Regions from separate parts of the Streptomyces longhuiensis genome, predicted to be linked through region 3. Evidence: riboswitches for the same ligand, from Rfam matches in the RefSeq annotation. Region 3 holds a riboswitch; each other region holds the start of a gene.
What was found. Region 3 has a riboswitch for cobalamin ahead of metE (5-methyltetrahydropteroyltriglutamate--homocysteine S-methyltransferase). Riboswitches for the same ligand answer to the same signal wherever they lie in the genome.
Positions count from the first base shown of each region.

Region 1: linked by a shared signal. The riboswitch ahead of LGI35_RS12870 (cobalamin biosynthesis protein) and the one ahead of metE (5-methyltetrahydropteroyltriglutamate--homocysteine S-methyltransferase) in region 3 are both predicted to bind cobalamin.
Region 2: linked by a shared signal. The riboswitch ahead of nicT (Nickel transporter NicT) and the one ahead of metE (5-methyltetrahydropteroyltriglutamate--homocysteine S-methyltransferase) in region 3 are both predicted to bind cobalamin.

Region 1 covers NZ_CP085173.1:2,742,405-2,751,800, forward strand. Annotated here, with positions in the region: gene LGI35_RS12860 (inorganic phosphate transporter) at 1-1,039, shown strand, start outside; gene LGI35_RS12865 (hypothetical protein) at 1,055-1,276, shown strand; cobalamin riboswitch at 1,387-1,528, shown strand; gene LGI35_RS12870 (cobalamin biosynthesis protein) at 1,640-2,581, shown strand; gene LGI35_RS12875 (cobyric acid synthase) at 2,578-4,152, shown strand; gene cobN (cobaltochelatase subunit CobN) at 4,149-7,829, shown strand; gene LGI35_RS12885 (putative cobaltochelatase) at 7,826-9,396, shown strand, end outside.
Region 2 covers NZ_CP085173.1:1,717,548-1,726,943, forward strand. Annotated here, with positions in the region: gene LGI35_RS08165 (class I SAM-dependent methyltransferase) at 1-117, opposite strand, end outside; gene rho (transcription termination factor Rho) at 531-1,694, shown strand; gene LGI35_RS08175 (GNAT family N-acetyltransferase) at 1,755-2,243, shown strand; gene LGI35_RS08180 (inorganic diphosphatase) at 2,292-2,831, shown strand; gene LGI35_RS08185 (ArsR/SmtB family transcription factor) at 2,857-3,219, opposite strand; cobalamin riboswitch at 3,309-3,532, shown strand; gene nicT (Nickel transporter NicT) at 3,562-4,656, shown strand; gene LGI35_RS08195 (YoaK family protein) at 4,699-5,412, shown strand; gene LGI35_RS08200 (hypothetical protein) at 5,504-6,211, shown strand; gene LGI35_RS08205 (sensor histidine kinase) at 6,755-8,470, shown strand; gene LGI35_RS08210 (roadblock/LC7 domain-containing protein) at 8,590-9,009, shown strand; gene LGI35_RS08215 (DUF742 domain-containing protein) at 9,006-9,365, shown strand; gene LGI35_RS08220 (GTP-binding protein) at 9,346-9,396, shown strand, end outside.
Region 3 covers NZ_CP085173.1:8,333,916-8,343,311, forward strand. Annotated here, with positions in the region: gene LGI35_RS37985 (LacI family DNA-binding transcriptional regulator) at 1-970, shown strand, start outside; gene LGI35_RS37990 (aldehyde dehydrogenase family protein) at 1,084-2,520, shown strand; gene trxA (thioredoxin) at 2,650-3,054, opposite strand; gene LGI35_RS38000 (dihydrolipoyl dehydrogenase family protein) at 3,182-4,606, shown strand; gene metE (5-methyltetrahydropteroyltriglutamate--homocysteine S-methyltransferase) at 4,678-6,996, opposite strand; cobalamin riboswitch at 7,163-7,386, opposite strand; cobalamin riboswitch at 7,490-7,687, shown strand; gene LGI35_RS38010 (ABC transporter substrate-binding protein) at 7,759-8,826, shown strand; gene LGI35_RS38015 (FecCD family ABC transporter permease) at 8,823-9,396, shown strand, end outside.

The DNA.
Region 1 (9,396 bases), 5.6 Mb from region 3:
GGACGGACTCAAGACCGAGGTCATCTTCGCGGCGCTGGTGGGCGCCATCCTGTGGAATCTCCTGACCTGGCTGGTGGGGCTCCCCTCCAGCTCCTCCCACGCTCTCTTCGGCGGCCTCATCGGCGCCGCCGTGATGTCGATGGGCTGGTCGTCGATCAACGGCGGCACCGTCGTCACCAAGATCCTCCTTCCGGCCGTCGCCGCGCCGCTCGTGGCGGGCATCGCCGCGATGCTGGCCACCCGGCTCACGTACCGGATAGGCAGCAAGACCGACCAGAAGGCGACCGCCAAGGGCTACCGCGCCGGGCAGATCGCCTCCGCGGGCCTGGTCTCGCTGGCGCACGGCACGAACGACGCGCAGAAGACGATGGGCATCATCACGCTCGCCCTGATCACGGGCGGCGTCCTGAACCCCGGCGCGAACCCCCCGATGTGGGTCATCGTCTCGGCCGGTACGGCCATCGCGCTCGGCACCTACCTCGGCGGCTGGCGCATCATCCGCACCATGGGCAAGGGCCTCACGGACCTCGCGCCGCAGCAGGGCTTCGCCGCCCAGACCAGCGCCGCGACCGCGATCCTCGCCTCCTCGCACATCGGCTTCTCGCTCTCCACGACGCAGGTCTGCTCCGGCGCCGTGATGGGCTCGGGCCTCGGCCGCAAGGGCGGCGTCGTCCGCTGGTCGACCGCGACCCGCATGTTCATCGCCTGGGGCCTGACCCTGCCGGCCGCCGGTCTGGTCGGTGCGGGCGCCGAGTTCCTCACCAAGCAGGGCTCGTGGGGCGTCGCCGTCACCGCGCTGCTCCTGATCGCCGGCGCGGGCACCATCTGGGCGCTGTCCCGGCGCAACTCGGTCGACCACACGAACGTCACGGACGACGACGTCACGGACGAGCCCGCCGGCGTCGTGACCACCGCGATCGCGGCCGTCACCCCGCCGCCCACCGGCACGGTCGGCGACCTGGACACCGACGTGAAGACCACCATCCCCGCCTCGCCCGCCCCGCCCTCGGCGGAGCCCGCGCGACCGGCCACGGTCTAAGGAAGCAGCAGCGCTATGCACATCGACTGGGCAGCACTCGGCTCCGTGTTCGGAGTCAGCCTCGTGATCACGGTGGCCCTCGTGGGCCTGTTCACCCTCGGCATCGTCGGCCTCACCAAGCGGGACTCGGCGGCGGCCCGGGGCAACTCGGCGGCGCTGGCCGTCTCCGGCGCGTACGCCTGCTTCGCCCTGTGCGCGGCGGCCGTCGGATACGGGATCTTCCTGATCGTCGCCTGACCGGAGGTAACCGGCAGGACTGCGGGGTGCGGGACGCGAAGGCGTCCCGCACCCCGCTTCGTGTGTGCCTCAGCACACTCTCCCTTCGCAGGTCAACGGCAAGTTGACGGGCGTTCGCGGAGCGTGGTGGACTTCCGGGGCCATCTACGGCAGCAGGAGAGGAAGCCGGTGCGAATCCGGCGCGGTCCCGCCACTGTCACCGGGGAGTGATCCCCGCGAGCCAGGAACTCTCGCCGCCGGTCTCTTCCAACCAGGGCGTGGACACCCTGAGTGAGGACATATCGCCATGCGCGGCTGCCAGTTGCGGGTGCTCCCGCCGAGAACGAGTACAAGGGTTCCGTTCGCCGTAGCGGCGGGCTGACCGTGCGAGCCGAGCGCGTCTTCGCGTACGGCAGCGCCGCCGGACTCCTCGGTGACCTCCTGTTCGGCGATCCGCGCCGCGGGCATCCGGTCGCCGCGTTCGGACGGGCAGCGGGCGCCGTCGAGCGAGTGCTGTGGAGTGACCACCGCGGGTGGGGCGCGCTGCACACCGCCATGTGCGCCGGGGGCGCCGCCGTCGCCGGTGGCCTCGCCGCGCGCGCCGTGCGCCGCTCCCCCGCCGCCTCCATCGCCCTGACCGCCGCCGCCACCTGGGCCGTCGTCGGCGGTACGTCGCTGGGGCGCGAGGCGCGCGCCATCGGGGGCGCGCTGGCCGCCGGTGACGTGGACGCGGCGCGCGAGCGGCTGCCGCATCTGTGCGGGCGTGACCCGCACGCACTGGACGCGGACGGGATCGCGCGGGCCGTCGTCGAGTCCGTCGCCGAGAACACCTCCGACGCCGTCGTGGGCGCGCTCGTGTGGGGCGCCGTCGCCGGGGTCCCCGGGCTCGTCGCCTTCCGCGCCGTGAACACGCTGGACGCCATGGTCGGGCACAAGTCGGCCAGGTACCGCCGCTACGGCTGGGCCTCCGCGCGCCTCGACGACGTGGCGGGCTGGCCGGGGGCGCGGCTGACCGGCGTGCTCGCCGCGGTCGCGGGCGGCCGTCCCCGCGGCGCGCTCACCGCGTGGCGCGAGGACGCGCGGCTGCACCCGAGCCCCAACGCCGGTGTCGTCGAGGCCTCGTTCGCGGGGGCGCTCGGGGTGCGGCTCGGGGGCACGTTGTCGTACGGCGGGCGGGTCGAGCACCGGCCCGTACTGAACGCGTCGGGCCGGTCCGTGGAGACCGCCGACGTAGAGCGGGCGGCGCGGCTCTCGCGGCGCGTGAGCTGGCTGGCCCTCGGCGTGTGTGTCGCCGGGCGGGCACTGTTGCGGAGGGGGAAGTCGTGAGTGGTGGCGGACTGCTGGTGGCAGGAACCACGTCCGATGCCGGGAAGAGCGTCGTCACCGCGGGCATCTGCCGGTGGCTGGTGCGGCAGGGGGTGAAGGTCGCGCCGTTCAAGGGGCAGAACATGTCCCTCAACTCCTTCGTGACACGCGAGGGCGCCGAGATCGGCCGTGCCCAGGCCATGCAGGCGCAGGCCGCCCGCGTCGAGCCGAGCGCCCTGATGAACCCCGTACTGCTGAAGCCGGGCGGTGACCGGAGCAGCCAGGTGGTGCTCATGGGCAAGCCGGTGGGCGAGTTGAGCGCCCGCGGGTTCTTCGGGGAGGCCGGTGCCGCGGCGAAGCCGCTGTCAGGTGCGGTGTCCCCCGGGAAGGCGCTGCACGGGGGGCGCCAGGCAGCACTCCTCGACACCGTCGTGGGATGCCTGGAGGAACTCCGGGGCAGCTATGACGCCGTGATCTGTGAAGGGGCGGGCTCTCCCGCCGAGATCAACCTGCGCCGCACCGACATCGTCAACATGGGGATCGCGCGGGCCGCGCGGCTGCCCGTGCTCGTGGTCGGCGACATCGACCGCGGCGGCGTCTTCGCGTCCTTCTTCGGCACGACGGCGCTGCTCGCGCCCGAGGACCAGGAGCTGCTGGCCGGCTATCTGGTGAACAAGTTCCGCGGGGACGTCTCCCTCCTCGAGCCCGGCCTCGACATGCTCAAGGACCTGACCGGGCGCGCCACGTACGGAGTGCTCCCCTTCCAGCACGGCCTCGGCATCGACGAGGAGGACGGGCTGCGCGTGTCGCTGCGCGGCTCCGTGCGCGAGTCACGGACGACGGCCCCCGTCGGCGAGGACGTGCTGCGCGTCGCCGTGTGCGCCGTGCCGCTGATGTCGAACTTCACCGACGTGGACGCGCTGGCCGCGGAGCCGGGCGTCGTCGTGCGGTTCGTCGACCGGGCCGAGGAGCTCGTCGACGCGGACCTGGTCGTCGTGCCGGGAACGCGCGGCACCGTCAAGGCACTTCAGTGGCTGCGCGAGCGCGGCCTCGCCGACGCCCTCGCGCGCCGGGCCGCCGAGGGGCGCCCGGTCCTCGGGATCTGCGGCGGTTTCCAGGTGCTCGGCGAGCGCATCGAGGACGACGTCGAGTCGCGCGCGGGCGCAGTGGACGGGCTCGGACTGCTGCCCGTGCGGGTGCGGTTCGAGCGCGAGAAGACCCTCGCCCGGCCCGTCGGCGAGGCGCTCGGCGAGCGCGTCGAGGGCTACGAGATCCATCACGGGGTCGCCGAGGTCACGGGCGGCGAGGCGTTCCTGGACGGGTGCCGCGTCGGCTCCGTCTGGGGCACGCACTGGCACGGCTCGCTGGAGGCGGACGGCTTCCGCCGGGCGTTCCTGCGCGAGGTCGCGGCCGGCGCGGGCCGTCGTTTCGTACCGGCGCCCGACACGTCGTTCGGCGCGCTGCGCGAGGAGCAGCTCGACCGGCTCGGCGATCTGATCGAAGAACACGCGGACACGGACGCGCTGTGGCGGCTCATCGAGTCCGGCGCTCCGTCAGGACTGCCTTTCATTCCACCGGGAGCGCCCGCATGAGCACAGTGTTGTTGTTGTCGACCGCAGACACCGATCTGCTGGCGGCCCGGGCCTCCGGCGCCCCCTACCGGATCGGGAACCCGACCCGCGTCGACGTGCAGAGCGAACTGCCGGAGCTGCTCGACGGCGTGGACATCGCCGTCGTACGGCTCCTCGGCGGCAAGCGCGCCTGGGAGGACGGGCTCGCGGCGCTGAAGGCGTCCGGCGTGCCGACGGTCCTGCTCGGCGGCGAGAGCGTCCCGGACGCGGAACTGATGGCCGAGTCGACCGTGCACGCGGGCGCCGTGGCCGAGGCGCTGCGCTATCTCGTCGAGGGCGGCCCGGGCAACCTCGTCGAGCTGGCCCGCTTCCTCGTCCAGGACGTGCTCGTCAACGGGCACGGCCGGGCCGGGAGCACGCAGGAGCGGCACAGCGCCGAGCCGCAGAAGATGCCCGAGTTCGGGGTGCACGGCCGCCGTGCGCGCGTCGAGGGCCGCCCGACGGTCGGCGTGCTCTTCTACCGCGCCCACGAGCTGTCCGGGAACACGGCGTTCGTGGACACGCTGTGCGACGCGATCGAGGCACGCGGCGTCAACTCCCTTCCGGTGTACTGCGGTTCGCTGCGCGGCGCCGACCCCGGCCTGTACGAGCTTCTCGGCGAGGCCGACACCCTGGTCGCGACGGTGCTCGCGGCGGGCGGCACGCACGCCTCGCAGGCGTCCGCGGGCGGTGACGAGGAGGCCTGGGACATCGGCGCGCTCGCCGACCTCGACATCCCCGTCCTGCAGGGTCTTTGCCTCACGTCCTCGAAGGCGGCCTGGGAGGCGTCGGACGCCGCCCTGTCGCCGATGGACGCGGCGATGCAGGTCGCGATCCCCGAGTTCGACGGCCGGATCGTGACCGTGCCGTTCTCCTTCAAGGAGGAGGGCCCCGACGGCGTCCCCGTGTACGCGGCCGACCCCGAGCGGGCCGCGCGCGTCGCCGGGATCGCCGTGCGCCACGCCCGTCTCGGCCACAAGCCGAACGGTGAGAAGAAGCTCGCCGTCGTCTTCACCGCCTACCCGACCAAGCACTCGCGGGTCGGCAACGCGGTGGGCCTCGACACGCCCGCCTCCGCCGTCCGCGTCCTGGACGCGCTGCGCGAGGCCGGTTACGGCGTCGACGGCTACCCGGACAACGGGGACGAGCTGATCCACCGGCTCATCGAGGCGGGCGGCCACGACGTCGAGTGGCTCACCGAGGACCAGCTGGCCTCGGCGCCCGCGCGGGTGCCGCTCGCCGACTACCGCGCCTGGTTCGACAAGCTGGCGCCCGAGCTGCGCGAGGGGATGCTGGAGGCGTGGGGCGAGCCGCCGGGCTCCCTCTACGTCGACGGCGACGACATCGTGCTCGCGTCGCTCCAGTTCGGCAACGTCGTCGTGATGATCCAGCCGCCGCGCGGTTTCGGCGAGAACCCCATCGCGATCTACCACGACCCGGACATGCCTCCGTCGCACCACTACATGGCCGCGTACCGCTGGCTGGAGAACAGTTTCGGCGCGGACGCCGTCATCCACATGGGCAAGCACGGCACGATGGAGTGGCTGCCCGGCAAGGGCCTCGGTCTGAGCGGGAGTTGTGCGCCCGACGCGGTCCTCGGCGAGCTGCCGCTGATCTACCCGTTCATCGTGAACGACCCGGGCGAGGGCACCCAGGCCAAGCGCCGCGGGCACGCCACGGTCGTCGACCACCTCGTCCCGCCGATGGCGCGCGCGGACACGTACGGCGACCTGGCGAAGCTGGAGCAGCTTCTCGACGAGTACGCGCTCGTCTCCGACCTGGACCCGACCAAGGCCCCGGCCGTGCGCGCCCAGATCTGGACGCTGGTGAAGGCCGCCGAGCTCCACCACGACCTGCATGTCGACGAGCAGCCGGACGACGGCGACTTCGACGAGTTCGTGATGCACATCGACGGCTATCTGTGCGAGATCAAGGACGTGCAGATCCGCGACGGTCTGCACATCCTGGGCGGCGGCCCGGTCGGCGAGCCGCGCGTGAACCTCGTGCTCGCCGTGCTGCGCGCCTCGCAGGTGTGGGGCGGCACCGCGAACGCGCTGCCCGGCCTGCGGGCCTGCCTGGCCGAGCACTTCGGGCTCGTGGAGAAGGAGCTGCTCGGCGAGCCGGGCGCGCCGGCGAAGGTGCCGGTGGAGCTGACGAACCTCGTCGACGGCCCCGCCCGCAGCGCCGCCGACGCGATCGACCTCCTGGAGCAGCTGTGCCGGCGCGCGGCCGAGGGCATGGAGGAGCGCGGCTGGGACGCCGCGGCCGTCCCCGCGCTCGTCCGGGACGTCGTCGGGTCCGAACTCCCCGACGCCGTGGCGGTGTTGGAGTTCGCGTGCCGCGAGGTGGTGCCCCGGCTCGCGCGCACCACGGACGAGATCGGGCACATTCTGCGAGCGCTCGACGGCGGATACGTGCCGGCGGGACCGTCCGGGTCGCCGACGCGCGGCCTGGTCAACGTGCTGCCGACGGGCCGTAACTTCTACTCCGTCGACCCGAAGGCGATCCCGTCGCGGCTGAGCTGGGAGGTCGGGCAGGCGCTCGCCGACTCGCTGGTGGCGCGCTACCTCGCCGACACCGGCGAGTACCCCAAGTCCGTGGGCCTGACGGTGTGGGGCACCTCGGCGATGCGTACGCAGGGCGACGACATCGCGGAGATCCTCGCGCTGCTCGGCTGCCGCCCGGTGTGGGACGACGCCTCGCGCCGTGTCACCGGCTTCGAGATCGTGCCGGCCGCCGAACTCGGGCGCCCGCGCATCGATGTGACGGTCCGTATCTCCGGCTTCTTCCGTGACGCCTTCCCGCACGTCGTCGGTCTGATCGACGACGCCGTGCAGGCCGTCGCCGCGCTCGACGAGAGCGCCGAGCAGAACTACGTCCGGGCGCACGTCGAACAGGACGCCGTCGAGCACGGCGACCGGCGGCGGGCCACGGCCAGGATCTTCGGGTCGAAGCCGGGTGCGTACGGGGCGGGTCTGCTGCCGCTGATCGACGCCCGCAACTGGCAGTCCGACGCGGACCTCGCCGAGGTGTACGCGGTGTGGGGCGGCTACGCGTACGGGCGCGGGCTCGACGGGCGGGCCGCGCGCGGCGACATGGAGACGGCGTTCCGGCGCATCAACGTGGCGGCGAAGAACGTCGACACCCGCGAGCACGACCTCGTCGACGCCGACGACTACTTCCAGTACCACGGCGGCATGGTCGCCATGGTGCGGCATCTGACGGGGTCCTCCCCCGAGGCGTACGTCGGTGACTCCGCCGTGCCCGACCAGGTGAAGACCCGCACGCTCGGCGAGGAGACCCACCGGGTGTTCCGGGCGCGTGTGGTCAACCCGCGCTGGATGGCGGCGATGCGCCGACACGGCTACAAGGGCGCCTTCGAGATGGCGGCGACCGTCGACTACCTCTTCGGGTACGACGCGACGGCCGGCGTGGTCGACGACTGGATGTACGAGAAGCTGTCGGCCGAGTACGTCTTCGACGCGGAGAACCAGGACTTCATGAAGAAGTCCAACCCGTGGGCCCTGCGCGGCATCACCGAGCGGCTGCTCGAAGCGGCCGAGCGGGGGCTGTGGGCCGAGCCGGACGCGCAGACGCTGGAGCGGCTGCGGGCCACGTATCTGGAACTTGAGGGCGACTTGGAGGGCGACGACCAGTGAGTACCCCCTATCCGTTCACCGCGCTCGTCGGGCAGGACGACCTGCGTCTTGCCCTGCTGCTGAACGCGGTCAGCCCCGCCGTCGGCGGTGTGCTCGTGCGCGGCGAGAAGGGCACGGCCAAGTCGACGGCCGTACGCGCTCTTTCGGCGCTCATGCCGGAGGTCGAGGTCGTCGCCGGGTGCCGGTTCTCGTGTGCGCCCGGCGCCCCGGACCCGGCGTGCCCGGACGGGCCGCACGAGAGCGGACCCGGCACCTCACGTGCCGCCCGCATGGTCGAGCTGCCCGTCGGCGCGTCCGAGGACCGGCTCGTCGGCGCGCTCGACATCGAGCGGGCGCTCGCCGAGGGCGTCAAGGCCTTCGAGCCGGGACTCCTCGCCGACGCGCACCGCGGGATCCTGTACGTCGACGAAGTGAACCTGCTGCACGACCACTTGGTGGACCTGCTGCTCGACGCGGCCGCGATGGGCGCCTCGTACGTGGAGCGCGAGGGCGTCTCCGTGCGGCACGCCGCGCGCTTCCTGCTCGTCGGCACCATGAACCCCGAAGAGGGCGAGCTGCGGCCGCAGCTGCTCGACCGGTTCGGGCTCACCGTGGAGGTCGCCGCCTCCCGCGAGCCCGACCAGCGCGTCGAGGTCGTCAAGCGGCGCCTGGCCTACGACGACGACCCGGACGGCTTCGCCGGGAAGTGGGAGCAGGAGGAGTCCGCCGTGCGGGCGCGGATCGTCGCGGCCCGTGACCTGCTGCCTTCGGTGCGGCTCGGTGACGCGGCGCTGCGCCAGATCGCCGCGACGTGCGCCGCGTTCGAGGTCGACGGGATGCGCGCGGACATCGTGATGGCGCGTACGGCGACGGCGCTCGCCGCGTGGGCGGGCCGCACGGACGTGCTGGCCGAGGATGTGCGGCAGGCCGCGCTCCTGGCTCTGCCGCACCGCAGGCGCCGCAACCCGTTCGACGCACCGGGGCTCGACGAGGACAAGCTCGACGACACGCTTGAGGAGTTCGGCGGGCAGGACGACGAACCCGATCCTGACGGTGACGGTGACGGCGGCGGGGACGGCCCCGGCGGCGGTGGCGGGCAGCCGCCGCAGGACGCGCCCGAGGGCAACGGCCCCGACGCGGGCGGCGACCGGGCCGCCGACATCCCCGCACAGGGCGAGCCCTCCGACAGCGGCGAACAGAAGGCTCCCGCGGGCGGCGGCGAGCAGGCGGCCGCACGGGCCTCCGAGCCGTTCCGTACGAAGATGCTGAGCGTGCCGGGACTCGGTGAGGGGGCCGCCGGGCGCCGCTCGCGGGCCCGCACGGAGCACGGCCGTACGACGGGTGCGCGGCGGCCGCGTGGCGCGCTCACCAAGCTGCACCTGGCGGCGACCGTGCAGGCCGCGGCTCCGCACCAGCGGGCGCGGGGGCGTTCCGGCCCCGGGCTCGTGGTGCGGCGTGACGATCTGCGGCAGGCGACCCGGGAGGGCCGCGAGGGCAACCTCGTGCTGTTCGTCGTCGACGCCTCCGGGTCGATGGCGGCGCGGCAGCGGATGAGCGCCGTGAAGGGCGCCGTCCTGTCGCTCCTCCT
Region 2 (9,396 bases), 6.6 Mb from region 3:
GGGCGTGCGGAACGGCGTGCGGTCGAACTTGGGGGCGAGCAGGTCGTAGCCGTGCTCGACGGAGGACAGCGCCTGGACGGCGAGCTCCCGGACTGTGGGGCCTTCGGGTGCGAACATCGGGGCTCAGCATAGGCCGCCACGCCCAGTGTCACGGGGGCTGTGCTCAAGGGGTCGAGCAAGGGTCACGGGGCGGCCGAGAACGGCGGCCCGTGACGTGAGCCCTTGCGGGACGGCGCCCCCATGGTGTTACAGTGCGAATGGCACATGTGCTAGCCGCCTCTTCGGCGCCGGTGCCCGTCCCCCTCTCCGAATCGCCGCGACAGCGGGATTCGTCGAATCGATGTCAGCGATGCGCCAGGCGGCGCCGACGCGCCGTACCCCGCATCGCTTCTCCCCGGCCACAGGCTTCTCAGGGCTTTCACGGGCCTCTTCGCCCGCCCGCCTCGCGGGGCGTGCAGTCACCGCCCCGCTCCCGCCGGATCCCCCTCACTCATGCTCTCGTACGAACGTCCGCGAAAGGACCGATTCCGATGACCACCACACTCGAACCCCCCACCACCACAAAGGCGTTCACGACGCAGCCGAAGGAGGAGATCGCGGTCCAGGCCTCGGGCGTCCTCGACATCCCGGGCAGCGGGCCCGGGTTCCTGCGCCTCGCCGACCTCCTGCCGACGTCGCACGACGTCCAGGTCCCGGCCGCCCTGATCCGCCGACTCGGCCTGCGCAAGGGCGACTTGATCCAGGGGACCTGCGGCAGGCCGCGCGTCCTCGCCGAGGTCGAGCGCGTCAACGGGCGCCCCGTCCAGGAACTGCGCGGGCGGCCCCGGTTCGGCGACCTCACTCCCCTGCACCCGCGGCAGCGGCTGCGTCTCGAAACCGCGAAGGGCGGCGTGACACCCCGCGTCGTCGACCTGTTCACCCCCATCGGCAAAGGGCAGCGCGGGCTGATCGTGGCGCCGCCGAAGACCGGCAAGACGGTGCTGCTCCAGCAGCTCGCCGCGTCCGTCGCCACGAACCACCCCGAGGCCCATCTGATGGTGGTGCTCCTCGACGAACGGCCGGAGGAGGTCACCGACATGCGGCGCTCGGTGCGCGGCGAGGTCCTCGCCTCGACCTTCGACCAGCCCGCGAAGGCGCACATCGCGCTGGCCGAACTGGCCGTCGAGCGTGCCAAGCGGCTCGTCGAGGACGGCCGGGACGTCGTCATCCTCCTCGACTCCCTGACGCGCCTGTGCCGCGCCCACAACAACACGGCCTCGTCCGGCGGACGTACGCTCAGCGGCGGTGTCGACGCCTCCGCGCTGATCGGGCCCAAGCGGTTCTTCGGAGCGGCGAGGCTCGCCGAGGAGGGCGGCTCGCTCACCATCCTCGCCACCGCGCTCGTCGACACCGGCTCCCGCGCCGACGACTACTTCTTCGAGGAGCTCAAGAGCACGGGCAACATGGAGATCCGCCTCGACCGCACCCTTGCCGAGCGCCGGATCCACCCCGCGGTCGACCTCGCCCAGTCCGGCACGCGCCGCGAGGAACTCCTGCTGCCGGAGGCCGAGTTGGCGGTCGTACGCGGGCTGCGGCGCGCTCTTCAGTCGCGGGACGGGCACACCGGGCTCGAGACGCTCGTCGAGCGGATCCGGCAGACGCCGGACAACGCGACGTTCCTGCGGCAGGTGCAGTCCACCGTGCCCACCGCGTGAGACGGCCGCGGTACCAGGTCCCCGGTCGATCGGCGCGACAGGATGCGTAATACTCTCACTATGACTTCGAGCATTACAGTCCCGAGAGGCGCGGGGGACGGCGGGGCGGTCCGGGTGCGCAGGGCGACCGCCCGCGACGCCAAGCGGCTGACCCGGCTCGTCCGTACGTCCCGCGCCTACGAGGCCCCGTACGCGTCGATGGTGGCCGGCTACCGGGTGGGCCCCGACTACATCGAGGCTCATCGTGTCTTCGTCGCGGTCGACGCCGACGACCTGGTGCTCGGGTTCTACGCGCTCACACTCGTGCCGCCGGAGCTCGACCTGATGTTCGTCGCCGACGCGGCGCAGGGGCTCGGCATCGGGCGGCTGCTCGTCACCCATATGAAGGACGAGGCGCGCGCCGCCGGACTCGCCTCGGTCCGCGTGGTCTCGCACCCGCCCGCCGAGGGCTTCTACCGCAGCACGGGAGCCGTCCGCACCGGCACCGCGGCCGCCGCGCCGCCCGCCGTGATGTGGGACAGGCCCGAATTGGAGTTCCCGATCGGCTGACGCGCCCGCACTCCCGGGAGCACACTCGAGGTGGACGAGGAGGCCGGCTTGGACAACGAGGTCCGACACACCGACGCAGCCCACGGCACCGACGCGGTCCACGCGTTCGACGTCACCGTGGAGATCCCCCAAGGCTCCCGCAACAAGTACGAGATGGACCATTCCGTCGGCCGCATAAGGCTCGACCGGATGCTGTTCACCTCCACCCAGTACCCGGCGGACTACGGATACATCGTCGACACCCTCGGACGCGACGGCGATCCGCTCGACGCGCTCGTCCTCGTGGGCGATCCGACGTTTCCCGGCTGCACCGTCGAATGCCGGGCGATCGGCATGTTCGTGATGCGGGACGAGAAGGGCATGGACGAGAAGGTCCTGTGCGTGCCCGCGCACGATCCGCGCCATGCGTCCTTGCGGGACATCGAGGACATCCCCGAGTTCGACCGTCTGGAGATCACGCACTTCTTCGAGGTCTACAAGGACCTGGAGCCCGGCAAGTCGGTCGAGGGCTCGCACTGGGAGGGCCGCGACCTCACGTACGCGGAGATCGCCGCCGCGCGCCGGCGGGCCGCCGCCCTACGGGACTGAAACCGACCAGGACGGCGCGCACGTGTCAGTGCGCGCCGTCCGTCGCGCAGTGCTCGAGCAGATCCGCGGTCGCCGCGTCGACGACGCGATAGCGCACGATCCTGCCCTCCTTCTCCCCCACGACCACGCCGGCCGCGCGCAGCAGCCGCAGCGCCTGCGAGACCGCCGGGTCGTTCATGCCCGTGGCCACGGCGAGATCCGACACGGCGAGCGGCCCCGCCCGGTACAGCGCGAGCAGCAGCGCGAGGCGCCGGGGATCGGCGAGCAGGGAGAAGCGGTCGGCCCAGGCGCGGACATGTCCTGGCTCACCGATCGCGGCGATGGCCTCGCAGACCCGGTGGCCGTCGATCGTGCGGCGGTCGGCGCGCTCGGCAGGGACGAGATGCATGACCCCATCCTCGCAGCCGCCGATGTGATCTTGAATACCCGCGCACACCTACGCAGGTGTGCAGCCTTGCAGGCGCCGCCGACCGGCCTCTAGTGTGGGCGGGCCGTGGCGCTCGGGAATTCGGTGACGGTCCCTCAAAGGACCCAGACCGAAGCGGCCCTCGCCACTGTGATCGGGCCCCGGGTCCCTCGGCGACGAGACGACTCGGGACGCCTCGCCCCACCACGCCACTGGCTGCCGCGCGCAGCTGGGAAGGCAGGGGCGGACGCGGACACCCGTCAGCCAGGAGACCGGCCACGGCATCTCACGAAGTGATTCCACGAGGTGTTGGAGCGTGACCGCATGGCCCTGCCCGTAAAGCCCCCGGAGACCGGACGCGACGCCTTCCACTGGCGGCGCGAGGACACCGTCCGCACCGCCGGGCTCCTGGCGGTGATAGCCGCGCTCCATGTCGTCGCGTTCGGCGTGCTGTTCCTGCTCGTCGTACCGGAGCACTACGAGGTGGGGTCGAAGGCCTTCGGCATCGGCCTCGGCGTCACCGCGTACACCCTCGGGATGCGGCACGCGTTCGACGCGGACCACATCGCCGCGATCGACAACACGACCCGCAAGCTGATGGCCGACGGCAAGCGCCCGGTGTCGGTGGGCTTCTGGTTCGCGCTCGGCCACTCCAGCGTGGTGGTCGTGCTCGCCGCGCTGATCGCCGGGGGCACCCAGCTCGCCGGGCGGATCATGAACGAGGGTTCCGCCACCCATCAGACGCTCGGCGTCATGGGCACCACCATCTCCGGGTCCTTCCTCTATCTCATCGCGGCGCTCAACCTCGTGGCCCTGGTGGGGATCCTGCGGGTGTTCCGGGCGATGCGCGCGGGCTCGTACGACGAGGCGGAGCTCGAACAGCACCTGGATTCACGGGGATTCATGAACCGGATCCTCGGCCGGTTCACCAAGTCCATCACCCGGCCGGGCCAGATGTACCCGCTCGGTTTCCTCTTCGGCCTCGGCTTCGACACGGCGACCGAGGTCACGCTGATGGTGATGGCGGGCAGCGGCGCGGCGGCCGGACTGCCCTGGTACGCGATCCTGTGTCTGCCGCTCCTGTTCGCCGCGGGAATGAGCCTGTTCGACACCCTGGACGGGACGTTCATGAACTTCGCGTACCAGTGGGCGTTCTCGAACCCCGTGCGCAAGGTGTTCTACAACCTGGCCATCACCGGCCTCTCGATCGCCGTCGCGTTCCTGATCGGCACCATCGAGCTCGTGGGCGTCCTGCACGACAAGCTCGACCTGCGGGACTCGGTGACCGGCTGGATAGCGGGGCTCGACCTGGACAACGTCGGGTTCATCATCGTGGGCCTGTTCGTCGTCGTCTGGGCGGCGGCCATCGGGTACTGGCGGCTTGCGAAGGTCGAGGAACGGTGGGCCGTGCGGACCTGATCCGGCGGGCCGCCGGGACCGGGACTCCGTAAGGTCGTGCGGGTGAGTGAAGCCAGCGATCCACCAGCGGCGCCCGCGTCCGTGCCGCGCCGGTCGACCCTCCCCGCGGCCCTCACGGTCCTCACGGTCGTGAGCGGAATCGTCGACGCCGTCAGCTATCTGGGCCTCGGCCGCGTCTTCGCTGCGAACATGACCGGCAACGTCGTCGTCATGGGCTTCGCCGCGGCGGGCGCTCCCGGGTTCTCCGCCCTCGGATCGCTCACCTGTCTCGGCGCGTTCCTCGCGGGGGCCGTGTGCGCCGGACGGCTGACCGGAGTGTTCGCCGAGCGGGCGCGGGAGATCTGGGTGCGGTCGGTGTTCGTCACCGAGGCGGTCCTGCTCGCCGTGGCGACGGCCGTCGCGTTCGCGTGGCCGGGCGAGGCGACGTACGCCCTCATCGCCGTCCTCGCGGGGGCGATGGGGCTGCGCAACGCGACGGTCCGCAAGCTCGCGGTCCCGGACATGACCACGACGGTCCTCACGATGACGCTGACCGGGCTCGCCTCGGAGTCCTCGCTCGCGGGCGGCACCGGTGTGCGGACGGGGCGGCGGATGGTCTCCGTGGTGGCGATGGTCGCGGGCGCCACGCTCGGCGCGCTGCTCGTGCTGCACCACGGCCTCGGCTGGCCGCTCCTCGTCGGCACCCTGCTCGTGGCGGCCACCGCGGCCGGATATCGCGAGCCGGCCGCCGACGCGGGCGACGTCCGATCGGCCTAACCCTGCGGGCGCAGCCCGCCCGGGCTCACTAGCGTCCTGACCAGGACCGCAGCTCCCCCTGCCGCTGCGGCACAGGGACCGGAGACGCCTCATGTTCTGCCCGATAGCCACCGTCATCACGACGACCGCCTGCCTCACCGCGCTCGCGCCCGGGACCGCAGCAGCACAGCACCCCGTCGCCGCGCCCGCCGCGGTGACCGCACCCGACGCGGTGAGCCGGACCGACTCGGTGGGCCGGACCGCCCCCTTGAGCCGCAACGACTCGGACGACGGGCCCCGCGACCGGGGCTCGTCGGACGGGGGCCGCGACCGGGGCTCGTCGGACGGGGGCCGCGACCGGGGCTCGTCTGACGGCGAGTCCTTCGCGGAGGCCTTCCTCTCCCCCTCGACGGTGGCGGCCTCGTCCTCCGTCGACATCACGGTCTCCTGCGCCGGCGGCGGGCGGGGCGGCTCCATCACCGCCCGGTCCCAGGCCTTCGCCGCCGGCTCCGTCTCACTCCCCGTGTACGGCGGCGGGAGCGGGCGGGACGGGCGCACCCAGTACCGGGGGACGGCACGCCTCGCCGGAGAGGTCGGGACCAGCTCGCAGGTGTCCGTGCAGGGAGTGTGTCCCGACGGCAGGCAGTGGAGCACCCCGATGAACGTGACACGCGACGGCGGCTATCGCGGCGCGCGCGCCGGAGTCGGCAGCACCGCGGACGGCGGCGTGGACCTGGGCCGGATCGGCTTCGGCGCGGCGCTCGCGGGCGGGGCCGCCTACGTGCTGTGGCGCAGGACGCGCGCCCCGCAGGAGGACTGACCTGTCCGTCCGCCGACGGTCACACACGAGGCAAGTGCGCCGTACATCCGTTCCGCCCCTGACCAACCGCGCTTTGCCGACAATCGCCGCCATTGTGGCCGGCCGAACCGGACCCTCCGAGGCTCCACATCCATGACGCGGCATCGGCCATCCGGCCGGGGTTGGCTGAAAACAGCCCCTCGACAGTAACGCGAGAGCCGCTCAGGGCCGCCGTTCACCGGCCACCGCACCGGTGAACGCGCCCCGTCCCGAGCCCACTCACGCCCGGCCGCACCCAACACCCGTACACCTGTCCCCATTTGCCACACCCCTGACGGCGAAGTTCGCTACCACGGTCCCCGGACAGGCTGACGACTTCACGACGAACTTCGCCGCCGGGCGCTCTGCGTTCATTGTCCCGGTTCTCTCACCGCGCGCGGTGGCTAGCATGAGCGCCACATACGTGCCGGAAGATCACCATCCCGTTGGTGGGACCGGCCGTGCGGCCGATTCGAGCCGATCGGCCACGACCTTCCCGCACGCAAGCACCGATGGGACCGCGGAATGCCAGTGCCTGCCCGCCCGAGGCCGCGCCGAACACCCACGTCGCGGCGCCCCACGCTCGCCGTCCCCCTCGCCGTCCTCGTGGTGGCCGGAGCGGCCGTCGGCGCGGTGACCGCCGCGGCTCCGCAGGCCGCCCGCACCTGGGTGCTCGTCGCGCTCCTCGTCAGCTGGCTCTGCGTGGCCGCCTCCCTCATCACGGCGGCCCTGCTCCAGCAGCGCGCCCGTGGTGCCGTGGACGCCGCGCAGGGCGAATCGCTCGCGCTCCAGCAGCAGTTGACGCAGCGCGGGGCCGAGGCCGCCCATCTCGTGAACGTCACCCTCCCCTCCGTGTCGAAGCGGCTGCGGGACGGCGCGGGCGCCGAGGAGGCACTCGCCGCCACCGCGCCACCCGCGGACCACCAACTGCGCCAGGCACTCGAGGCGTTCACCGCCGAACTGGACGACGCCGTACGCCGCGAGGCGTCCGCGGTGGCCACCGCTCAGGACACGGCCCGCCGCATCGCCCGCATCGACCACGATCTGGACGAGCTGGCCACCGCGACCCTGCCGGCCGCCGTCGCGGCGCTGCGCGAGGGCTCCACCGCCGACGCGGTCCTCTCGGGCCTCGACCACCCCGACGACGCGCACCTGCGCACCCTGACGGAGTCCTTCGTACGGGAACTCGCCACCAGCGAGCGGCGGGCCGCGGCCGCCCAGGCCGCCAGCGCCAAGGCCCTCAGCCGGGTGCAGGCCAAGTCGGTCAGCATGCTCGCCGATCTGCGCGAGATGCAGGACCGGCACGGCGAGGAGGTCTTCGGCGATCTGCTCCGACTCGACCACAACACGTCCCAACTCGGCCTGCTCACCGACCGGCTGGCCCTCCTCATGGGCGGCCGCGCCAGCCGCGCGTGGAACAAGCCGATCGTCATGGAGAGCATCCTGCGCGGCGCGGTCGGCCGGATCGCCGCCTACCAGCGGGTCAGGCTCCACTGCGCCACGAACGCCGCGATCGCCGGCTTCGCCGCCGAGGGCGTCATGCACCTCCTGGCCGAACTCATGGACAACGCCGCGAACTTCTCGCCGCCCATCGACGAGGTCCACGTCTACGTCGAGGAACGCAGCGCCGGGATCGTCGTGACGATCGAGGACAGCGGCCTGAAGATGGCCGACGCGGCCATGCGCCGGGCCGAGGCCGCGGTGTCGGGCCGGGAGACGGACCTGGCCTCGCTCCAGGGCACCCGGCTCGGCCTCGCCGTGGTGGGCCGCCTCGCCGCCAAGTACCGGATGAGCGTGAACTTCCGGCCGTCCTCCCGCGGCGGCACCGGTGTCGTGGTCCTCCTTCCGCCGCAGCTGCTCGCCCAGCAGCGCGACCCCGCTCCGCAACAGCCCCCTGTCCGCGGTGCCACCACCCCCGCCGCACCTGTGACGGCGCCGGCCCCCGTGCCGCAGACGTCCGACGACACCACGCCCGGGATTCCCGCCCAGGCGGACCCGCCGTCCGCGACGCCGGGCGGTCTGCCGGTACGGGCGCCGGGGCGCACCATGGCCTCGGCCGAACGCGACCGCAAGGACCGCGCCCCCGCCGAGGGCGGCGCACCCGCGGAGGAGTCCGTGCGTGCGCCGCGCGACGCCGGTGCGCAGTTCGGCGCCTTCCACCGCTCGCGGCGCGCCCGCGACGAAGCGCCCGGCACGTCGCCCGAGGTGCCCCACCAGGCCGACGAGTCGCCGGCCGAGTAACCCGCCTTTCGCTCCCCGCACGCGCCCGGGCACCGGCGCCCCCATCCCCCGTACGAGAACGTTTGATTGGAGGCACGGGCTGGTGACCGGTTCGCCGGGCACAACCCGCCCCACACGCCATGCGGACCACTGACAACAGCCTGACCTGGCTCCTGGAGAGCCTGCTGGACCGCACGCCCGGCACGCGCCACGCCCTGGTGCTCTCCCGGGACGGTCTGAAGCTGTGCTGGAGCGAGCATCTGACCCTCGACCAGGCCGACCAGCTCGCGGCCATATGCTCCGGCATCCAGGCGCTCGCCCAGGGCGCCTCGGTGGAGTTCGGTGACGGGACGGGCGGTGTACGGCACTCGATGACCGAGTTCCACGGCGGTCTGCTGTTCATCGTCGAGGCGGGCGAGGGCGCGCATCTCGCGGTGATCGCCGAGGACGGCGCCGACCCGGGCGTGGTCGGCCACCGGATGAGCGAGCTCGTCGAGCAGATCGGCGAGCACCTGCGGGCCGAGCCACGGACAGCCGACGGCGAGAGCGCGTCCTCATGACCCGCAGGCCCGTCGACACCGGTGACCCGGACCGGCTGTACACGGTCACGGGTGGCCGCAGCCGGGCCGACGACGACACCTTCGACCTGGTCACCCTGGTCGTCGCCGAGTGCGAGCCCACGCCGGGGATGCAGTCGGAGCACGTCCGCATCCTCGACCTGTGCCGGCATCCGGCGGCCGTGGTCGAGATCGCCGCGGAGATGGGCCTGCCGATCACGGTGGTGCGCATCCTGCTCGGCGACCTCCTCGCGACGGGCCGCATCACCGCCCGGCACCCACGCGCGGCGCGGTCCGTCGCCTCGCTCCCCGACTCCGCCCTTCTCAAGGAGGTGCTGCATGGACTCCGCAACCTCTGAGCTGCCCTCCCGTACGCCGCTTGCCGACGTC
Region 3 (9,396 bases):
CGCCGACGTCGCCCGCCTCGCCGGGGTCTCGCGCGCCACCGTCAGCTACGTCCTGAACAACACCAGCGCCGTCAGAATCAGCGAACCCACCCGCCGCCGCGTCCACGAGGCCGCGAAGGAACTCGGCTACGTGCCGCACGCGGCGGCCCGCAGCCTGCGCGCCGGACACACCCGCATCGTCCTGATGCCCTCCCCGAGCGTTCCCGCCGGACCGCTCTACAACGCGTTCTTCAACGACCTCCAGTGGGCGCTGAGCCGACTCGACTACACGGTCGTTCAGTACGGCAGCGTGAGTCTGCGTGGCGACGACGCGGCGCGCGCCTGGGCCGAGCTGCGCCCGGTCGCCGTCCTCACACCCCCTGACCTGAGCACCGAGGGCGTCGAGGTGCTCCGCCGCTCCGGCGCCAGGGCTGTCATCACGCTCGGCCCGGAGCGCGCCGAGGGCGCCCACGCGCTGCTCATGGACCACCGTGAGGTCGGCCGGAGCGCGGGCACCCACCTCGTCGAACGTGGCCGGCGCCGCATCGGCGTCGTGCTGCCGACGGAGCCGGGCCTCGACCACTTCGCGCGCCCTCGCCTCGACGGCGTACGGGACGCGGTCCTCGGCACCGGCGCCGAGGTCTTCGAGCTGCCTCTCCCGTACGACGAGGAGTCGGCCGGGCAACTGGTGCCGAACATACGTGAGTTGGGGCTCGACGCCGTGTTCGCGTACAACGACGAGTACGCGATGCTCCTGATGCGGGCGCTCCAGGACGCGGGGGTCGGCATCCCGGAGGAGACCGCGGTCATCGGGGCCGACGACCTGATGCTCGGGCGGCTGCTGCGGCCCCGGCTGAGCACGGTCCGTATCGAGCTGCCGTCCGGGCAGGAGCTCGCCGCGCTCGTCGACCGCCTGGTACGTGACCAGGGCGCCGTGACCGAGTCGCACGACATGCTCCGCGCCCGCGTTGTGGCCCGGGAGTCGACCTGACGGCCGGGGTCGCGAGCGGCCCACGCGACTAGGATGTTGCATGCTCAACAACATGGGTCGGCGCATCGCCCCGCGCGCCGCCCCGGAGATCAGTGACCGATCGGAGATCCGGCATGTCCCTGCTCGACCCGAAGACCTGGCAGGCCCGCCCGCTGTCGGGCGATGAGCACGCGGTCACGGAGCCCGCCACGGGTGAGCGCCTCGCCACCGTCACGCTCGCCTCCCCGGACGACGTCCGCGCCGCGGCGAGGGCCGGCGCCGCGGCCCAGGGCGACTGGGCCCGGCAGCCCCACTTCGCGCGCGCCGCCGTCCTGCGCCGCGCGGGCGACCTGTTCACCGAGCACGCCGACGAACTGCGCGCCTGGCTCGTGCGCGAGTCGGGATCCATCCCGGGCAAGGCCGACTTCGAGCTGCACGTCGCCGCCCAGGAGTGCTACGAGGCCGCCGCCCTGGCCTCCCGGCCCACCGGCCAGGTCCTGCCCAGCGAGGCGCCCCGCCTTTCCTACACGCGCCGCGTCCCGGCCGGTGTCGTCGGCGTCATCGCCCCGTTCAACGCCCCGCTCATCCTCTCCATCCGCTCCGTCGCCCCGGCCCTCGCGCTCGGCAACGCCGTCGTCCTCAAGCCGGACCCGCGCACGGCGGTCTGCGGCGGGCTCGCCCTGGCGGCCGTCCTCGCCGCCGCGGGCCTGCCGGAGGACGTCCTCCACGTGCTGCCCGGCGGGGCGGACGCCGGCCAGGCGCTCGTCGCCGACCCGGACATTCCCGTCATCTCCTTCACCGGTTCCACCGGCGCGGGCCGGGCCGTCGGCGAGGCCGCGGGGCGCCACCTCAAGCGGGCGCACCTGGAACTCGGCGGCAACTCCGCCCTGATCGTCCTGGCGGACGCGGACCTCGACGCCGTCATCTCCACCGCGGCCTGGGGCTCCTTCTTCCACCAGGGCCAGATCTGTATGACGACCGGCCGCCACCTCGTCCACGCCTCGCTCTACGAGGAGTACGTCGAACGGCTCGCCGCGAAGGCCGAGTCCCTCGCCGTCGGTGACCCGCACCGCGACCAGGTCCACCTCGGCCCCGTCATCGACGCGGCCCAACTCGCCAAGATCCACGGCCTGGTGGAGGCCAGCACCGCCGCGGGGGCCAAGCTGGCCGCGGGCGGCACGCACCGCGACCTCTTCTACCGGCCGACGGTCCTCGCGGGCGTCGACGACAGCACCCCCGCGTACGCCGAGGAGGTCTTCGGCCCCGTCGCACCCGTGCGGTCCTTCACCGACACCGACGAGGCGGCCGCGCTGGCCGCCGCGAGCCCGTACGGCCTCTCCCTCGGCATCGTCACCCGCGACCCGGCGCGCGGCCTCGACCTCGCCGAGCGCATCCCCACCGGCATCGTCCACATCAACGACCAGACGGTGAACGACGAGGCGGTCGCCCCGTTCGGCGGGGTCGCGGCGTCCGGCACGGGCGCCCGCTTCGGCGGCGAGGCGAACATCGAGGCATTCACCGAGACCCGGTGGACGACGGTGCGCGGCGACGTGGCGGGCTACCCGTTCTGACCCCGCGCACGCGCCCCGTTCCGGCCCTGCGCACACGACTCGTTCCGAGCCCCCGCACGCGAGCGTGAAACGGCCGCCGGGCCCGTACGGAGAGTACGGGCCCGGCGGCCGTCGGTATGGGGGGTGGCGTCAGGCCTGCTCGCCGCCCGCGCCGTCCTCGCCGGCCTTGGCCTGCTGCTCGGCGATCGACTTGCGCACCTCGTCCATGTCCAGCTTCCTGGCCTGGCCGATCACGTCGTCCAGGGCCTCCTGCGGGAGCGCCCCGGGCTGGGCGAACACGGCGACCTGGTCACGGACGATCATCAGCGTCGGGATCGACTGGATACCGAACGCCGACGCGAGCTCCGGCTGGGCCTCCGTGTCGATCTTCCCGAAGAGCAGGTCCGGGTTGGCTTCCGCGGCCTTCTCGTAGACGGGCGCGAACTGCTTGCACGGCCCGCACCACGACGCCCAGAAATCGATCAGCACGAACCCGTTGTCCGTGACCGTCTGGTCGAAGTTCTCCTTGGTGAGCTCCACGGTGGTGCTGCTCATGATGTGCCCTCTTCCTGCTTCCTGGTTGCGGTGCTGAAGCCGCTGTTCACAACGGTCCCGGTAACGGACGTATTCCGCGCGCGTACCCGTGTGGCCCCGGCGCACACCTGCGACCACACTGGGGCCCATGACGGATGAGAACACATACGACGTGGTGGTCCTGGGCGCCGGGCCGGTCGGGGAGAACGTCGCGGACCGGGCACGCGCGGCGGGCCTCAGTACCGCGGTGGTGGAGAGCGAACTGGTCGGGGGCGAGTGCTCCTACTGGGCGTGCATGCCCAGCAAGGCCCTGCTGCGCCCGGTCATCGCCCGGGCCGACGCGAGGCGCCTGCCGGGCCTGCGCGAGGCCGTGCAGGGCCCTCTGGACGCGCCCGCCGTCCTCGCTCGCCGTGATGAGTACACCTCACATTGGAAGGACGACGGCCAGGTGAGCTGGCTGGAGGCCATCGGCGCCGACCTCTACCGAGGGCAGGGCCGCCTCGCGGGCCCCCGCCGGGTCACCGTCACCGGGCCCGACGGCACCGAGCACGTCCTCACGGCCCGCCACGCCGTCGCGGTCTGCACGGGGACGCGCGCCGCGCTCCCCGACCTCCCCGGTCTGGCCGACGTCGAGCCGTGGACGAGCCGCGAGGCCACCAGCGCGCAGAAGGTGCCGGGCCGCCTCGTCGTCGTGGGCGGCGGAGTCGTCGCCGCGGAGATGGCCACGGCCTGGCAGGCCCTCGGCTCGCAGGTCACCATGCTCGTACGGGGATCGGGGCTGCTGCCCCGGATGGAGCCCTTCGCCGGTGAGCTGGTCATGCAGGCCCTCGTCGAGGCGGGCGCGGACGTGCGGACCGGCGTCTCCGTCAAGGGGGTCACCCGGGAGGGCGGCACCGTGGTCACCACCCTGGACGACGGCTCGACCCTGGAGTCCGACGAGATCCTCTTCGCCACGGGCCGCGCGCCCCGCACGGACGACATCGGCCTGGAGAGCGTCGGCCTCGAACCCGGCTCGTGGCTCCCCGTCGACGACAGCCTCCGCGTCGAGGGCAGCACCTGGCTGTACGCGGTCGGGGACGTGAACCATCGCGCGCTCCTCACCCACCAGGGCAAGTACCAGGCACGTATCGCGGGCGCGGCGATCGCCGCCCGAGCCCAGGGCGTCCCGCTCCTGGAGACGGACCGCTGGGGCGCCCACGCGGCGACCGCCGACCACTCCGCCGTCCCGCAGGTCGTCTTCACCGACCCCGAGGCGGGCTCGGCGGGACTGACCCTCGCGGAGGCCGAGGCGGCGGGCCACCGCGTCCGCGCCGTCGACTACGACATCGCCTCGGTGGCGGGCGCCGGCCTGTACGGCGACGGCTACCGCGGCCGCGCCCGCATGATCGTGGACCTCGACCGCGAGATCCTGCTCGGCGTCACCTTCGTCGGTCCGGGCGTCGGCGAACTCGTCCACTCGGCGACGGTCGCCGTCGCGGGCGAGGTCCCGATCGACCGCCTGTGGCACGTGGTCCCGTCCTATCCGACGGTGAGCGAGGTGTGGCTGAGGCTGCTGGAGACGTACCGTGGCTGAGGGAAGTCCCTCCGCGCGTGGCTGTCCGGGCGAGTCACGATGCCCCCCGCCCGGACAGTCTCACCCCTGGGTCAGGACGCGGAGAGTTCCCCGCGGACCGTACGGGCCGCCGCGACCAGGTTCTCCAGGGAGGCGCGGGTCTCGGGCCAGCCACGGGTCTTCAGCCCGCAGTCGGGGTTGACCCACAGCCGCTCGGCGGGGATCGCCTCAAGTCCCTTGCGCAGCAGGGCCGCCGCCTCGCCGGCACCGGGCACGCGCGGCGAGTGGATGTCGTACACGCCGGGTCCGGCCTCGCGCGGGTAGCCGTGGGCGGCCAGTTCGCGGGCGACCTGCATGTGCGACCGGGCCGCCTCCAGGCTGATCACGTCGGCGTCGAGCTCGTCGATGGCCTGCACGATGTCCCCGAACTCGGCGTAGCACATGTGGGTGTGGACCTGGGTGTCCGGCCGGACACCGCTCGTCGTGAGCCGGAACGCCTCCGTCGCCCATGTGAGATAGGCGGCGTGGTCGGCGGCGCGCAGCGGGAGGGTCTCGCGCAGGGCGGGCTCGTCCACCTGGATCACCGAAGTCCCGGCAGCCTCGAGGTCGTTCACCTCGTCCCGCAGGGCGAGCGCGACCTGGCGCGCGGTGTCGGCGAGCGGCTGGTCGTCGCGCACGAAGGACCACGCGAGCATGGTGACGGGGCCGGTGAGCATGCCCTTGACCGGGCGGCCCGTGAGCGACTGGGCGTACGTCGTCCAGCGCACCGTCATCGGCTCGGGGCGCGAGATGTCACCGGCGAGGATCGGCGGACGGACACAACGGGTGCCGTAGGACTGCACCCAGCCGTGCCGTGTGGCCAGATAGCCGGTGAGCTGCTCGGCGAAGTACTGCACCATGTCGTTGCGCTCGGGTTCACCGTGCACCAGGACGTCGATGCCGGCCTTCTCCTGGAAGGCGATCACCTCCTGGATCTCGGCCCTGACGCGCTCCTCGTAGGCGGCGGCGTCGATCCGTCCGGCCCGCAGGCCCGCCCGTGCGGCGCGCAGCTCCGCCGTCTGCGGGAACGACCCGATGGTCGTCGTCGGCAGGATCGGGAGGCCGAGGCTGCCCCGCTGGGCCGCCGCCCGTTCCGCGTACGGCTGCGCGCGGCGGGCGTCCGCCGCCGTGACCGACGCGGTGCGGGCGCGGACGGCCGGGTCGCGGGTGAGGGCGGAAGTGGCCCGGGAGGCCAGGTCGGCGCGGTTGGCGGCGAGTTGGGCCGAGATCGTGTCGGTGCCCTGCGTCAGACCGCGTGCGAGGGTGGCGATCTCGGCGGTTTTCTGGCGGGCGAAGGCGAGCCAGCGCAGGATCTGCGGCTCGATGTCGCGTTCGAGAGCCGTGTCGACGGGCACGTGCAGCAGCGAGCAGGAGGCCGCCACGTCGACGCGGTCGGCCAGGCCGAGCAGGGTGCCGAGCGTGGCCAGCGACTTCTCCAGGTCGTCGACCCAGATGTTGCGGCCGTTGACGACCCCCGCGACCAGGCGCTTGCCGGGCAGTCCGCCGACGGCGGCAAGGGCGTCCAGGTTGGCGGCGGCCCTCTCGGTGAAGTCGAGGGCGAGTCCCTCGACCGGCGCCCCGGCCAGGACGGGCAAGGCGTCGCCGAGCCGGTCGAAGTACGAGGCCATCAGCATCTTGGGCCGGTCGGTGAGGGCGCCGAGGTCGCGGTAGGCGCGCCTGGCGGCGTTCAGTTCGGCCGGCGTGCGGTCCTGGACGAGGGCGGGTTCGTCCAGCTGCACCCACTCCGCGCCCGCCTCGCGCAGGTCGGCGAGGACTTCGGCGTAGACCGGCAGCAGCCGGTCGAGCAGGGTCAGCGGCTCGAAGTCGGCGGCCACCCCGGGCGCGGGCTTGGCCAGCAGCAGATAGGTGACCGGGCCGACGAGCACGGGCCGGGCCGAAAAGCCCAGGGCGAGCGCTTCCTTGAGCTCGCCGACCTGCTTGGTGGAGTCGGCCGTGAACACCGTCCCTGGGCCCAACTCCGGCACCAGATAGTGGTAGTTGGTGTCGAACCACTTCGTCATCTCCAGCGGCGCCACGTCCTGCGTGCCGCGCGCCATGGCGAAGTAGCCGTCCAGCGCGTCGGCCTCCACGGCGAAGCGGTGCCGCTCGGAGATCGCGCCGACCATGACGGTGGCGTCCAGGACGTGGTCGTAGAACGAGAAGTCACCGGTGGGGACTTCGTCGATGCCCGCGTCGGCCAGTTCGTGCCAGTTCGCGCGGCGCAGGCCGGCGGCGGTGGCGCGAAGGGCGTCGGCGCCGACGCGGCCCTTCCAGTAGCCCTCGATCGCCTTCTTGAGTTCGCGGGCAGGGCCCTGGCGCGGGTAGCCGTACACGGTGGCCCGTGCTGCCGCGGCTGCGGACTTGGTGGTCACGGAGATCTCCTTCGCGAGATGAATCCCTGAGATCCCGGAGACGGGACGAGAGCGCGAAGGGTGACACGGACCGGACGGTGCGGTCGCGTACGGCAGGGCACGCGCGCCCGTTCGGTGTGTACGCCGACCCGCCCTCGAGGTCACCGGGATATCCGCGCACGAATGGTTCACGCGCGGGCAACGGGCAGGTCTTCGGACTCGCGGGCACGTCCACCCGATGTCGGGCGGACACCTACTGGCCGTCGCTTCCCAGCCCGATCCATCGGGCCAGTGCGTGTGACGGCGGTCGTTCCAGCTCACCGCTGCGGGGCAGTCCCGGATTCCCACCGGGTTCCCTCTTACGACGCTCCCGCCTGGCGGGCGGGGCGAACCAGCTGCACCGGTCACCCTACGCACGCGGGACGGTCCGGCGCGAGCCCGCCCCGCACCGCGGACACCGGGCGAGAAGGGGCCGCCGTCTGAATTCGGGTGCCGTGGTAGCTTTCCAAGGCCAGTCGAACTCATGCCCGTCTGCCCCGCATTGCGGGAACGTGGACAGGTATGTGTCAGGGAATCCGGTGCGAATCCGGAGCTGACGCGCAGCGGTGAGGGGGACGGGCGGGGCATCGGCCACTGGACAGCACGCGGTCCGGGAAGGCGTCCTGTCCGCGTGATCCCGAGTCCGAAGACCTGCTGGCAGCCTTCGCGGGCTCCGGTCGGGGCGGCGGGGGAGACCGTGCGACCGGGCTCCGCGCATGAGCCCTCGACATCGAGGAAGTCCCTGTGCCCTTCGCGCACCCCGCCACACGCCGTGGCTCCGTTCGCCTCATACCCCGTACCGCGCTGTGTCTCGCCGGGATGCTCGCCCTGGCCGCCTGCGGCAGCGGCGGATCCGCCCGCACGTCCGCGGCCCAGGAGAGCACCGCCGGCCATCCCGTCGTACTCGACAACTGCGGTACGCGGGTCGAGGTGAAAGCGGCGCCCGAGCGTGCCGTCTCTCTCGACCAGGGCTCGACCGAGATCATGCTCGCCCTCGGCCTCGGCGACCGCATGGCCGGCACGGGGACCTGGACGGACCCGGTGATGAAGGGACTTGAGAAGGAGAACGCGAAGGTCGAGCGGCTCGCCGACCGCTATCCGTCCTTCGAGAAGGTCCTGGACGCCGAACCCGACTTCGTCGCCGCCTCGTTCGGCGCCACGCTGAGCAAGGGCGGAGTGGCGCCACGCGACCAGTTCGCGAAGCTGGGCGTACCGGCGTACCTCTCGCCCTCCGACTGTGTCGGCAAGAACAACAGCGGCGGCGGCGACGGTGCCCGCACCAAGACCCTCGGCATGGAGACCGTCTACGGCGAAGTCCGCGACCTCGCCGCCGTCTTCGATGTACGCGAACGGGGCGAGCGGCTCGTCTCCGCGCTCAAGGCCCGCGTGAAGAAGGCGACCATCGGCATCGACGCCTCCCGGACGACCCTCCTGTACTGGTTCGCCAACTCCGACTCCCCCTACATGGCAGGCTGTTGCGGAGCGCCCGGCGTCATCACCCGTGAGGTGGGGGCGAAGAACGTCTTCGACGACACCCGCGACGAATGGCCCCAGATCAACTGGGAGACGGTCGCCGACCGGGACCCGGACGTCCTCGTCATCGGCGATCTCACGCGGCGCTCGCAGACCGCCGAATCCGCCGCCAAGAAGATCGAGTTCCTCGAGTCCGACGCCGTGACCAAGAACATGACCGCCGTGAAGAAGAAGCGGTACGTGCTGCTCAGCGGGCAGGCCATGAACCCGACCATCCGTACGGTGGAGGGCGTGGAGCAAGTCGCCGCGAAACTACGGGCGTTCGGACTCGCCGGATGAGGAGCGTGGAAGCGTCGCCCCCGCCGCCCGAGGCGCCCTCTGAGGTCCCTCCTGAGGCTGCGCCGCCACCCGTCACCGGGAAGCGGCTTCATGCGGTGCGCGGCGTGCTCGCCTGGCCGACCGGTTTCGCGGTGCTCATCGTGTCCGTGGCCCTGGCCATCACCATCGGCCCGGCCGACATCGGGATGACCGATGTCTGGTCGGCCGTTGCCGCCCACCTCGGCCTGGGCAAACCGGAGTTGACACCCATCCGCGACGGCATCGTGTGGAACCTGCGGCTGCCGCGCACCCTGCTGGCCGCCGTGTGCGGCGCGGGGCTCGCGGTGTGCGGCGCCGTGATGCAGTCGCTGCTGCGCAACCCGCTCGCCGACCCCTTCGTCCTCGGCGTCTCCTCCGGCGCCTCGACCGGCGCGGTCCTGGTCGTCGTACTCGGCGTCGGCGGCGGCGCCCTGTCGGTCTCGGGTGGCGCCTTCCTCGGCGCGGTCGTCTCCTTCGCGCTGGTACTGGTGCTCAGCCAGGCTCTCGGCGGCTCCACCGACCGTGTGGTGCTGTCCGGGGTGGCCGCCATGC